3 regions of the Anaerotruncus sp. 80 genome follow, and region 1 is predicted to be linked to each of the others. Evidence: riboswitches for the same ligand, from Rfam matches in the RefSeq annotation. Region 1 holds a riboswitch; each other region holds the start of a gene.

Region 1 (4,199 bases):
AAGCTTATATCCGCTGTCTTCAATACATGCCGAAAAATGCACCATATAATAGATGATTTTTTCTATGAAAGTATCCTGCAGGCTCATGGCCTTATCCAAAACCTCGCTGAAAGCACCATATCCAAGCGCAAATACAATATCCTCTTTCTTCTTAAAATAAGTATAAAAGGTGCCCTTCGAAACACCTGCCAGTGCAGTGATCTCGTCAACTGTCGCCTGAGAAAGTCCTTTCTCTGCGATAATTTTGCTGCCTGCATCCAGCAGTTTTTTCTTTGTTGCAAGGGCAGCAATCTGTCTGCTCGTCATAAGCGTGCCTCCTTTTTCTTTATTATACTGTATAATTGACTATCAGTCAATGACTTATAGTCAATTTTAAAAAAACTGCACTGCTTGATATTTCCTCATCAAACAGCGCAGCTTATCTCTTGCAGCATATGTTTATTTCCTATCCTGCTCCCACAGTTTATCTGCCACCGGCGCCCAGTTCTTTGCATATTCTGTGCACTTTCCACAAAGATGCTCACAGGATTCCGGCGCTTCTAAATCCGTAGATTTTGCTCCGGTCTTCTTTACTAATTCCTGCAGAATTCCTGGGTTTTCCAGCATAGGGCAAGGCCGCAGATGATTGTCATTAAACGGCTGTCCATCACGATATGCAAGAAATAGCGGCTGACGCAAACAATCAAGAAGTGACTTTTCTTTGATATTAGCGCCGGAGTAGTGAATAAATACACAAGGTTCCACGTCTCCGTTGGCATTGATATGGCAATACCTTTCCCCTGCCGCAATGCAGCCATGTACAAACTCTCCATCGTTTTGAAAGTCAATCGCAAATATCTCTTTACCACCTGTAATACCGCGGATTTCCCTGATTTTATCGTGCATATAAACTCTCTGTTCCGGTGTCAAAAGCAGTTCTGTACTCGCATTGACACCCACCGGCATATAATGGAAATACCATGCAAAAACACAGCCTTTATCGATAAGCATATCCAGGAATTCATCACTGGTTACAGTCAAATAGTTCTTGCTCGTATAGCAAATCGACACACCGAAAGGAATTCTCTTTTCATGCATCAAATCCATCGCCGCCAAGGCTTTCTGGAAATGGCCTTCTCCTCTTCTCCCGTCGTTGCTTTCTTCAAAACCCTCAATGCTAACCGATACAAAGAAATTACCTACTCGAAGAAGGTCGTCACAGAATGCTTCATCAATCAGTGTACCGTTGGTAAACGCATGAAATGCACAATCGCTGTGTTTTTCGCACAGACGGATAATTTCCTTTTTCTTAATCAGCGGTTCGCCGCCGGTGAACAGAAAAGCGTGAATACCCAATTCTTTACCTTCTGTGATAATTCTATCCATATCCTCAAAAGAAAGGTTCATTTTATCGCCATATTCCGCAGCCCAACAACCGGTACAGTGCATATTGCACGCTGTTGTAGGGTCCATCAGAATAATCCATGGAATATTGCACTGGTATCTTTCAGACATTTTCAGAGAAGTCTTGTAACCACGAAAACCAGACTCATATCCGGCATTTAAAGCAAAGGTCTTCAAAATATGCGGATCCACATTGCGCAAAATATTTTGTGTATAATGGGTCCACTTGCTATTCGGGTCTTTTGCCAGCTTTCTCAAAAGTTCATAGGAAGAACCTTCCCATGCGTCTCCTAAAATTTTCTCCAGCATATTAATCATAGGAAGCATAACTTCGGTCAAATCCTTTTCCTGTCCCTTGTTGATAATCGACTCCAAGCCTTTTTCGAAGGCTTTTCTTTCCATGATATGTTTTACATCCTTTACCAAAATATTCCACCTCCAGTTTATTCGTCTCTATGAAGATATATTTCCTTTTTTTCGTAACATATTATACTGCACTTTTCAAAAATTAGAACTAGACAATTTCCTGGATTTGACTAATCAAAAGCTGCACCAAAATGGTGCAGCCCGTATTTTCTGCATGTCTCCTAACTCAGAGGGCATCGTTCTTACTCACCTTCCCGTTTCCAGTGGCTGGTCTAAAACCATCGAACAAGAATTCCCCCATTACAGTGGCGGTACCGTGCAGGATTCTCACCTGCTTCCATCTTAGCGCCCAATCCAATCGGGAGAACATGATTTAATAAATATCTTTTTTTACATACCGCAAATAGCCGGCTCCAATCCCAAGCAGCCCAATTACCATCCCGATTGCGACCAGTGTCCCATCGAGACTGCCCGCTGTCACGATATCCGCTCCTTCGCAGTAGGCGAAAGGCGTCACATATTTTAAAAACGCCGCCACTTCCGCAATGTTGGCAATGAGATTCAGAAAATACATCATAAAAGCGATGCCAAGTCCGGCGCCCACGCTGCCTTTACGTGTGAAAGCAGAAATCCCGAAGCAAATCCCCGCCAGCTCCAGTTGCAGCAGATAATACGCAAGATGCAGCAAATTGATTTCCCTCCAGGGAATCGCTTCACCTACCGCCGCTATAGCACACACAGAAATCCCATAAACCAGCAGATTTATCGCCGTCACCTGCACCAATACCGCAAGGAGTTTTTCCGTCACGACCCGCCTGCGGCTAATCGGATGGGGCAGCAGGAATTCAGCCGTTCCATCTTTTTCTTCCTTGCTCAAAATGCCAGCCGCGCACAGACAGGCATAGAATGCGCCGCCAAGCCCCAGCACATTCCCACATTCAATAGCATAAAATCCGGTCAGCATGCCGAAGTTCAGACGGTCCATTCCAAAAGCGTCGGAAAAAGAGCCCATGGAAGCAAACACATCGCCAACACTCTCCATCTGTCCTTTCATCTCCGGAAAGAGGAAGATGCAAACTGCCAGAAGAAAAGAAATGGCAGCAGTCCAAATCAAAAACGAAACGCGTCCCTGTCTCAACTCATGTCTAACCAATATCACAGCGCCTCACCATCCTTTTCATAATAGTGAAGAAATACCTCTTCCAAATCCGGCTCAGATACGGCGAGATCCGCAATCTGTCCATCCGCAAGCCTTCTCAGCAACTTGTTCATATCGCCGCTGTAAAGAAAGCTGGTCTGCCCCGCAATCTCTTTCCGGTCACGAATTCCGCAAAGTCCGTCAAGATTTACGCTGCCGCAAACCGCAACACGCCTGGCGCTGGTGCGAGAAAGCGCCTCTACACGATCGCAGGCAATGATCTTCCCTTCACGAATGATTGCGGCACGGCTGCAGTTTCGCTGCACCTCTGACAAAATATGACTGGACAAAAAAATAGTCGTTCCATCTGCATTGCGCTCCCGAAGGATTTCAAAAAATTCTTTCTGCATCAGTGGGTCAAGACCGCTGGTCGGTTCGTCCAGAATTAAAATTTCCGGCTGATGCTGCAGCGCGCAGACAATGGCGACTTTTTTCCTGTTACCAAAAGAGAGTTCCTCCACTTTTCGTTTCTCAGAAAGTTGTAATCTTTCACAAAGCCGCACAGCTTCCTTTCTGCAGTCCTTTTTTCGCAAGTCCGCAGACAGCTTCAAGATATCTTTCACCCGCATTCCGCGATAAAAAATTGCTTCCGACGGAAGATATCCAGTCCTGGCAAGAATCTGCTCTCTTTCTTCGCAAGCAGCAAGTCCGCTCACCCAGGCGTCTCCTCCGGTCTTTTTTATGAGCCCCATCATCGTGCGGATTGTCGTAGATTTCCCTGCGCCGTTGGGACCGATGAATCCAAAGAATTCTCCTTCGGAAACGGTCAGACTGACGCCGGAGATCCCCCGGTTTTTTCCATAATATTTAGTCAAATTTTCTAACTTGATTGCATCCATCTCGTCACTCCTTCCGAAGATAAATACTTTTCCAAAATGCGATCAGTCTGGTAAAATCCTTTTCCATTTCTGCGGTATTCACAGGTCCTCGCTGCACCATCTCCCACAGATATCCTTCCGACGCCCAGTACATCTCCCTGTACATCATGGGAATATCCAGTCCTGGCACAAACTGCGCCGGATCAAAGTTGATACGGGCACGATCCGCTTTCAGGTTAAAATACCGGTGATAGCTTTCAGAAACAGCTGCGCAGATTTCCGGGTCCTTTTCGTAAAATGCTTTGATGGTAAAATTCGCCATGTCCGGATACTGACTGATCAGTTCCATTTTTGCCCGCATGCCCCGTTCCATGCTCTCAAACAGCCCCTGCTGGCTGTAGCATTCGCATTCGGTCAAATAAGCAATGGTCTTC
Region 2 (4,199 bases), on a different contig from region 1:
CGAGTTTTCAGAGCTGGTGAAATGTCCGGTTGTAGGAGTTATTGAAGAAAGTAAGGAATTGAAGGTCGCAGACTTTTGCAGAAAAACTTTAGCAGAAACTCAGCCAGATAGCAAAGCTTTTGCACAGTTTGTTCATTTGGCCGAAAGAATTGAAAATGGGGAGCACTTCTTGCCCCAACCAGTAAAAAAAGAAGAATTGGAACTTTTTCGAAAGCGAATTCATTTAAAGTCGGAGGTGAAGAAATGACTTGTGCCATACAGAGTCTGGATTTCTCAGGGCTGGAAGAAAGTGTGGCTGCACCAATTCTTGAAACAGAAGGCATAGCTTTAGTAGCAGCCGGTTCTCTCATATGTCTGCGAAGTTTGTATCTGGAAGCGCAGCGTAAAGGCGCACTGAAAAGATTTTATCCTTGTATGATGACTGAAAATGACTATGTCTTGGGCAATAGCGAGAAAATCAAAGCTATGCTGGAGATGGCAGCTGCAGCCGAGGATATCAGAGGAATAGTTTTTTATGTTTCCTGTCTGGAAGTGATTTCGGGGATGGATTTAGAAGAAGTGCTCAGAAAAGCGGACAATCCGAAAGGTAAACCTGTTAGAATTCTGCAGCGTGGTCCCATGGTAAAGCGAAGGAAGAAGCCAAGAGAAGAAAGAGATAGTATCCTGAAAGAGCTTTTATCATATCCCACTATCTCCGATAATGGGAGCAGTGAGAAAATGTCACCAACAGGCGGGGAAATTATGCCTGTTATGGCTCCGGATATTGCTGCTGTTTTTTCTATGCTACAAACCTTTCCTGTTGATCAGCTGTTAATAACTCCGGGAGGGTGTGGCCGTTGCCTGGATCTGTCAACAGAGATTCATAAGAGCCATGGTATGTATCGGACTTCATTTAATGACCTGGATGTTTGTTCCGGTTTTTCTTCACATTTACAACAGCTTCTGAATGAGAACTTTCCTTCAGAAAAAATGCTTTGCTGCCTGTTTGGGTCTGTAACAAAGATGAGCGGCATAGAACAGACATTGTTTTTACGACACAATCAAAGGGAGATCTTTTATACAGATGGTTTCCATTATGGCGTAAAAGCGGCGGCAGAAGCTTTAAAGATAATGGGAGAACGATTTGCAGAGAAACACCGTCTGCAGCCGGGCGGTCATACAATTCTTATTCTTGGACATTACCCTCTTGGCACTGCCTGCCGGCAATATTATACAAGAGCAGTAGAGCAGATAAAAAAACAAGGGTTTGATTGCGTACATCTGTTTCAGTTATGGGAGCTTGATACGCTCCCTGAGATTTGTTCCCTTTGGCCGTGGAATCTGGAAGGCAGCTGTTTGGCTGAAACATGGTGTCAGAAATGGCATATTCCGATATATCAGGAACTGCACCCCGTATCAGAGGAAGTATTTCCTAAGATAAAAAAAGGTGCAAAAATGCTGATTATGACAGAGGCACTATTGGGGAGCAGATTGAAGAAGTACTATGAAAAACAGGGTATATCAGTAGAATTGGGGTTGTATGCACCCGACATGGAAACCAGAGAATTTTACGAAACTTTCTTAATGGAGGAGATATTTTATTTTTCAGAACTGCATGAACTTGAGAGACTGATGGGGGATAAAGATGTTGTATTGGCAGATCGTGTATTTTCCGAGTATGTTTGTGATAAACGATGCGTTTTTTTTGAAATTACTTATCCTATGATTGGCGGAAGTCTGCTATAGAAGGAAGACATTTTTTATTATTAGAATACTCTATATATAAAATTGAAATCAGAATTTAAAAAATATAATTTGTTATAATATAATAAATATTTTAATATAATAATAAAAACGTTTATTCTGGTTTTTACGTTTATTTTTGCAGGAAAAATAAAAGTCCTTTATATTGACAAAATGTGAAAAATGTTGTATTTTTATATAAAAGTGAATATGTAAATGCATTTTGAATTTTGCGGAATTTTTCTGCAGGAAGTAAGTGAGAGTCTTACACAGGAACGCTACTGTAATTACGGAGTGTCCTTTTGAGAACGTTGTTCAGTCACTGATTTTTATCGGGAAGACAAGAGGCCATGATGATGTATAAGTCAGGATACATTCATATGCATTATTCGTTACACTCTTCGAGTTCAGGAGGTATAGATAAAGGATAGTTTTCACAGATAGTGCTGTGAATTTTATTGTTGTGTGAACCTGTTTAACTTTGGAGTTTTACAGGGTTTTTTAATTTGATATAATAAACAAATGCGATGAGGATTGTTCTTGGAACATGTACTCTTAATCTTTAGAGCGGTGAAATTCCGCCACATATAGCTGTGATTGCTTTAGCATAAGTCAGCTCAGGTCGTGTTCTTTTTTCCGTTAGGATTGCATTGTTTTTCGTCTGTTCTTTCGGAACAGACGTTTTTTTTAGCAGATTTTAACAAAAGGTGAAAGGTATGGACAAATCGACGATAACAGAAGAAAAATTTCATGTTATGTATCAAAGACTTTTGAGAATGTCGCAGGAATTTTATGATAATGAGAATATGGAACAAGAGGTCGATACGGAGACTTGTGAAACATTCTCACTTTTAAGTGAAACGGGTAAGGCTTTCTATGATCAGTTAACAGACGAGATGCTTTTAAATGTTTTGCGTAATAGAGCACAGGTCTTAGGAACATCCCCTTCGCAAAAAGAAGTGTTCTGGATATGGAAAGACTATATTAAGCAAAGATTTAAAAAATGGCCATATGCACTTAGAACTGCCGGCCTTCCTGCGTCTGCGGGTAACAAGGGGAAGTCTTTAGAACAATTTGAAAAAGAAAAAAAATATGTAGAAAAACAACTGGAGACTGTTCGGAAACAGGCCATGGTGACAGGGAGAATTCCTCACCCTCATGAACTTCCGGAAGTATGTGAAAATTTAAAAAAATATATGAAAACATGGGGGCAGGTGATAAAAGCTGCGGGGATTCAAGATTGTTTATTAAGCCAACAATCTGTGTATCGAATTGACGACCTGGAAGATGATTACCGACAGATGCTGGATACTATAAAGCAATTATCTATGGAAAGAGGACGCGCTCCACTTCATGACGAAGTAGACAGAGAAATGAGACAAAAATTGATAGAGCGCTGCTCTTCTTGGAGAAACGCATTGTATCAGATAGGTCTTGAACCTGTTATGCGAATCACTCCCTTTTCATCGACGGATCTGGTCTTGAGCAACAGAAAGGGGGTAAGGAAACACAAAAACACTTTGTATGACTGTTATTACAGGGTTTTAAACCTTACCGATGAAGCAAAAGCGGATTTAGAGTATTTACAACAGTTAAGTGAAACACTTAAAAGAATGCCGACCAAAAAAGATGTTCCACCGTATATTGTGAAGCGATTGATTCAAACTTGTGGGTCATGGACAAATGTATTATTTCAGTTAAGATATTATTTACCGGATTAAGAGCAGGAGGAATTATATGCGGAAGAATGCAGTCAGCATTACAGAAACGCAACGCGAAAAGAAATATGTACGATACATTAGTGCTGGAGTTTGCTAATTGTTATTGTTCTTGTGTTTAAGGAGAACACTTTGTAGAAGAGAAGCACACGTCTCTTAGAGAGAGCTTTAGTGTAATTGCTCATTTTGACATTGTAGAGAAAAAACTGTGATATGTGGCGGAAAAGCTTGAAGTCGTTTACGTGATTTTTTGTACTAAACAAACTGTATTAATAGAAAGGAGATACCATGAGATTAAATGAAGAAATCAAGGATTACTGGGAAGGAGAAGCGGATGTATACAGCCGTGGCATTAAGGAAGAACTGGAAAGTTCTCAAAGACAAGCATGGAAGGAGCTGATCCTGTCCTATGCTCCCAGAAAAGCAAAACTGAAAATTCTGGATGTAGGCACAGGTCCGGGTTTTTTCCCTATTATTCTAAGTGAAGAAGGTCATAAAGTAACTGGTATTGATATTACGGAAAATATGATTGCCAGGGCAAAGGAAAACGTAAAGAGGCAAGGACAAAGTGCTGTATTGATGACCATGGATTGCCAGAATTTAAGCTTTCCCGATGAAAGTTTTGATATGGTAATATGCCGTAATATTACCTGGACATTGGACGACCCAAAACGAGCTTATCAGGAATGGAAACGAGTGTTGAAAACAGGAGGAAGACTGTTAATTTTCGATGCCTGCTGGTATCGACACCTCTATGAT
Region 3 (4,199 bases), on a different contig from region 1:
ATTATTATTGCAAAGAATCTTGATGTTCATATTTCACAGCTTCTTGACATGGACTATTTACTTCCAACTGAGAATTTATCACAAGAAACACCCGGTTCTTCACAACCAGGAAAAATCTATTATGTGTACGTACCCTCTCTCATACAGAAAAAAAACAAAGAGGTCAACATCTTGACCATAAATCAAGAAAAAGCTTCCTTTTATGGGCGTGTAGTCGACCCCACCGATTTTGCTAAGTGCACCTATTATTACACAGGAACAGTGCAGACTTTCGATTCATCCCAGAGGATTTTCCTCGCAAATACTGCAAATAAAAATGATTTGCTGGTTCTGGATCTTACCAGCAATTTTGGTACATCTTCAATTATCGTTGGTCTGTTCTGCAGTCTTTCCCTTGGTCGATACGATTCCTTTGTCAGCAAATGTATCGCTACCGAGAATCCTCTTACCGACCTCACCGAAGCCACTGCACTCACAGCTCCAACACGTGATGAATTGAACCAGCTAAAGAAAAGGCATATATTCAAAATACTGCAAACCTAAATTTTACAGGCAGAAATAAAGAAAAAATACCATAGCCAGCGCCACAACAGGCAGATTCACCTCATTTCTTCTGCCAGCGGCAATTTTGCAAATCAGATAAAAAATAAATCCCGCAGCAATTCCTGTCGTAATGGAGTATGTCATAGGCATCGCCACTATGGTAATAAATGCAGGAATGGCGTCATCCAGACGACCAAAATCAACTTTTTTCACTTCCATGAGAAGATACATTCCCACGATAATCAAAGCCGGTGCAGTTACAGCACTTGTCATCACCCCTGTCAGAGGCGAGAACACAACCGCCAGCAAGAAGCACAAAGCAGTTGTTACAGCAGTCAGACCGGTTTTTCCGCCTGCCGCAATCCCGGAAACCGATTCCGCATAGCATGTAACGGTAGAGGTTCCAAATAAAGCGCCCATCACAGAACCTGCCGCATCAGCAATTAAAATCGACCCGCTTCCCGGCATGGTTCCCTTTTCATCGGTCATTCCCGCCCTGGAGCTGGTGCCGATTAAAAAACCAAGGGTATCAAACATATCAACCATGGTCAATGAGATAATAAGCGCAATAAGTGACAGGATACCGGACAAGCCCGCTTTTCCTGAAATCAATCCGGAAAAATCAAGCTTAAAAGCCACGTCCGCTATTGCGCCCGGAAACTCTGCAAGGTGGTCGGGCATCGCTGTCTGTCCTGCCGCCAGACTCAGTACAATCGTTATCACCATACCGATAATCAAACTTCCATTTATGTTCAATACCACCAAAACAGCTGTGATTGCCACTCCAAGCAATGCAATCAGAACTGTAGGCGAACTGAGATCCCCGAGAGCAGGCATTCCGCTTGCTAAAGATATAATCCCTGTATCCAGAAGACCAATGAGCGCTATAAACAGACCCACGCCGGCGCTTATAGCGTATTTCAGATTTACAGGTACTGCATTGATTATCTTATCTCTCAGAGGCGAGATAACAATTAGAAAAAATAGGATTCCGGAAAGGAAGGTAAGTGCCAGCGCCTGCTGCCATGAATATCCGTAAATTCCGCATAGGGTATACGCAAAAAAGGCATTCATCCCCATACCCGGCGCCATCGCAAAAGGCTTATTGCTCAAAAATGCACACAGCAGCGTGCCTGCTGCGGCAGAAAGACATGTAGCAACCATAACGGCGCCGGAACTCATGCCTGTAGATGACAGAAATACCGGGTTCAGAAAAATGATATACGCCATGGCAAAAAAGGTTGTCAGACCGGCGCGTACTTCCTGTCTGACAGTGGTGTGATTTTCTTCCAGTTTAAATAGTTTTTTCATTAGTGCCCTCCATATAAAAAAATAACGCATCCGGCAGAGATACTTTCGCATCATATCTCTCCAATGCGTTTGCGCTGCTTCCCAGCTGGTGTTCTGACTCCAGTATCAGCATCTTTCTTCGCCTTCCCGGTTTCCCAGTGACATCATGAAGAAGACTCCTCTGTTACAGCGTTGGCGGCGTACAGGAATTTCACCTGTTTTCCTTTAAACCCTTTCGGGTACTGGCAAGCTCTTTTCAATTTTCATATATCATTATACACAATTTGAGCGAAAATGCAAGACTTTTGCATGTCTTCAAACAGGGCAAAGGCATGAAAAAAGAAATGTGACAAATATTCGTGATTCTTTTATTTTTGTCAACATCAGAAACCGTTCTCAGACTGACGGAAAAATCTCTTGAAGAGTGTACAAAAGGAAACGCCGTAAACCTGTCAAACTCCACTTATAAAGACAGCCGCCCTTTTCGCTAGGCGGCTGTTAATTATTCTTAATTCTTTAGACATCCCACCGGCACTACATAAATTCCAGCCTGCCTTCGGTAAGCATAATCACCTACGCCAATAAGAATCATTAAAAAAGCCGGTTTTTTCATTTTATCTGTGTCTATTTTTTTCGGCGTGTTGGCATAATTTTTTTCGGCGTGTTGGCGTTTTTCCAGCTTATTCACTGCATTCATTTACCATATCGCTCAAAGTATTCCTCTGCCAGCATGGACATCAGATGCACGTCGTAAAGCACTCCATTCTTCCTGCAATTCTTTCTCAGCACGCCCTCGTACTGAAATCCCAGATTCAGATACAGATGCGCCGCTGGATTTCCCGTATAATGATCCAGATAAACCCGCTTCATGCCAAACTCCTCAAAGCACAGCTTCATAGCCGCTTCCATCGCCTGCCTTCCGTAGCCTTTTCCACGAAGCGCCGTATCCGCAATGTAAATCCGCCAGATTTCACACTTCCAGCCTTCTATGATATCGCCAAGAATAATTCTTCCCACCGGCTCACCGCTCTTGCGCAGACAAATAGTGTACTGGCGCATATCCTCTACTTCATCAAACTTCACATAAGCCTTGGTCACATCTTCAAAGCTTTGCCCATCAGCAATGCTGAAAAACTCCGTTACTTCAGGCTGTCTCTCCCATGGGTCGAAGTATTTCAAACCCTCAAAAACGCTGTCGCGTATGATTAAGTCCTTGGTTTCAATCGGGTTCATATCAATTTTCCTTTTGTTGAGACAGTGCACTCTTAATCAAATACTCCATCCCTGCGGGCATATCATAATTTCCTTCCGCTCCGGCACCAAAGAGAAACGCTATCTTACATCCTGTATTTTTCTTTTCCATGAATTTCCTCAAACAACTATCTTCCTTTCAGCATATTTCAAACCCAAAAGAAAAGAAAGTACTGGACATCCTGCCAAACAGAAAAACCGATGCCCTATACCAATACTTTGCAAGATATCCAAACCGAAACAACGTAAAATACGTCGTCATAGATTTAGGCACACTATTCAGAAGCGCGTGGTAAAAACAGCATTTCCAAAAGCAGAAATCGTCGCCGACCGGTTCCATGCCCTGAGACTTGCCATTTACGCGTTAGAACAAATTCGCAAAGAAGTCCAAAAGAACTTCCACACAAAACGAAGAAAATACTTTAAACATGCCAGAACACTCCTCATCAAACACAAAGAGAAACTGGAGCCAGAAGAACTCGAACAAGTATCCAATATGCTCACACCATCCAAAGAACTAGCCCTGAAAAAACTGGCGTATGACCGATTTGCTTCCCCAGATATCTATACCGCAAAGAAAAGACTACTAGCCTTTAAAATGGCGGTACAAGCAGCAAACCTAGCCTGTTCAACAAAGTTGCCTATACCTACACAGAATTGACGTACCATTTTCCAACGGATATACCGAAGGCTGCAACAATCCAATCAAAGTCACCAAGAGAGTCGCTTATGGCATGAGAAACTACGAAAGATTTAAGAAAAGAATTCTCCATACTATGGTTCAATATTAAACCAAAGGAGACAGCTTTATCACTGCCTCCTCAGTCACTTAAATTTTTTATTTTGCGTTCCACCCCAACATTTTACATTGAACCTGAAATACTGCAAACCTAAAAGCAACCCTCTTTTGTTAGATCCAGTCTCTACAAAAGAGGCTTGCTCTTTCATCCTCTATCTGCAGGTCTGATTAGTCTAAAACTGGCTCCAGTACTTATTTTATGATTATAAAGTATTCATCCCTCAGCTGCCCATAAAAGTAGAAATTTCTACCAACGAAACTTCCCCCAGTGCTGCAGCCACCATACTCATCATAGAACTAAAATCAAACACAGGGA

The links. A riboswitch is a leader RNA that binds a small molecule or an ion and turns the genes downstream of it on or off. The one in region 1 is predicted to bind cobalamin.
Region 2: linked by a shared signal. The riboswitch ahead of D1155_RS05925 (hypothetical protein) and the one ahead of D1155_RS01000 (radical SAM protein) in region 1 are both predicted to bind cobalamin.
Region 3: linked by a shared signal. The riboswitch ahead of D1155_RS13230 (NCS2 family permease) and the one ahead of D1155_RS01000 (radical SAM protein) in region 1 are both predicted to bind cobalamin.

What each region holds. Positions count from the first base shown of each region.
Region 1 covers NZ_QWES01000001.1:213,910-218,108, forward strand. Annotated here, with positions in the region: gene D1155_RS00995 (TetR/AcrR family transcriptional regulator) at 1-306, opposite strand, end outside; gene D1155_RS01000 (radical SAM protein) at 439-1,809, opposite strand; cobalamin riboswitch at 1,943-2,136, opposite strand; gene D1155_RS01005 (ABC transporter permease subunit) at 2,123-2,908, opposite strand; gene D1155_RS01010 (ABC transporter ATP-binding protein) at 2,905-3,786, opposite strand; gene D1155_RS01015 (TetR/AcrR family transcriptional regulator) at 3,791-4,199, opposite strand, start outside.
Region 2 covers NZ_QWES01000010.1:6,066-10,264, forward strand. Annotated here, with positions in the region: gene D1155_RS05915 (nitrogenase iron protein NifH) at 1-247, shown strand, start outside; gene D1155_RS05920 (nitrogenase component 1) at 244-1,725, shown strand; cobalamin riboswitch at 1,930-2,118, shown strand; gene D1155_RS05925 (hypothetical protein) at 2,439-3,443, shown strand; gene D1155_RS05930 (class I SAM-dependent methyltransferase) at 3,729-4,199, shown strand, end outside.
Region 3 covers NZ_QWES01000029.1:15,088-19,286, forward strand. Annotated here, with positions in the region: gene D1155_RS13225 (helix-turn-helix domain-containing protein) at 1-543, shown strand, start outside; gene D1155_RS13230 (NCS2 family permease) at 547-1,854, opposite strand; cobalamin riboswitch at 1,920-2,095, opposite strand; gene D1155_RS15605 (hypothetical protein) at 2,342-2,530, opposite strand; gene D1155_RS13235 (GNAT family protein) at 2,527-3,066, opposite strand; gene D1155_RS16025 (hypothetical protein) at 3,068-3,196, opposite strand; gene D1155_RS15610 (transposase) at 3,374-3,745, shown strand; gene D1155_RS13255 (aspartate/glutamate racemase family protein) at 4,105-4,199, opposite strand, start outside.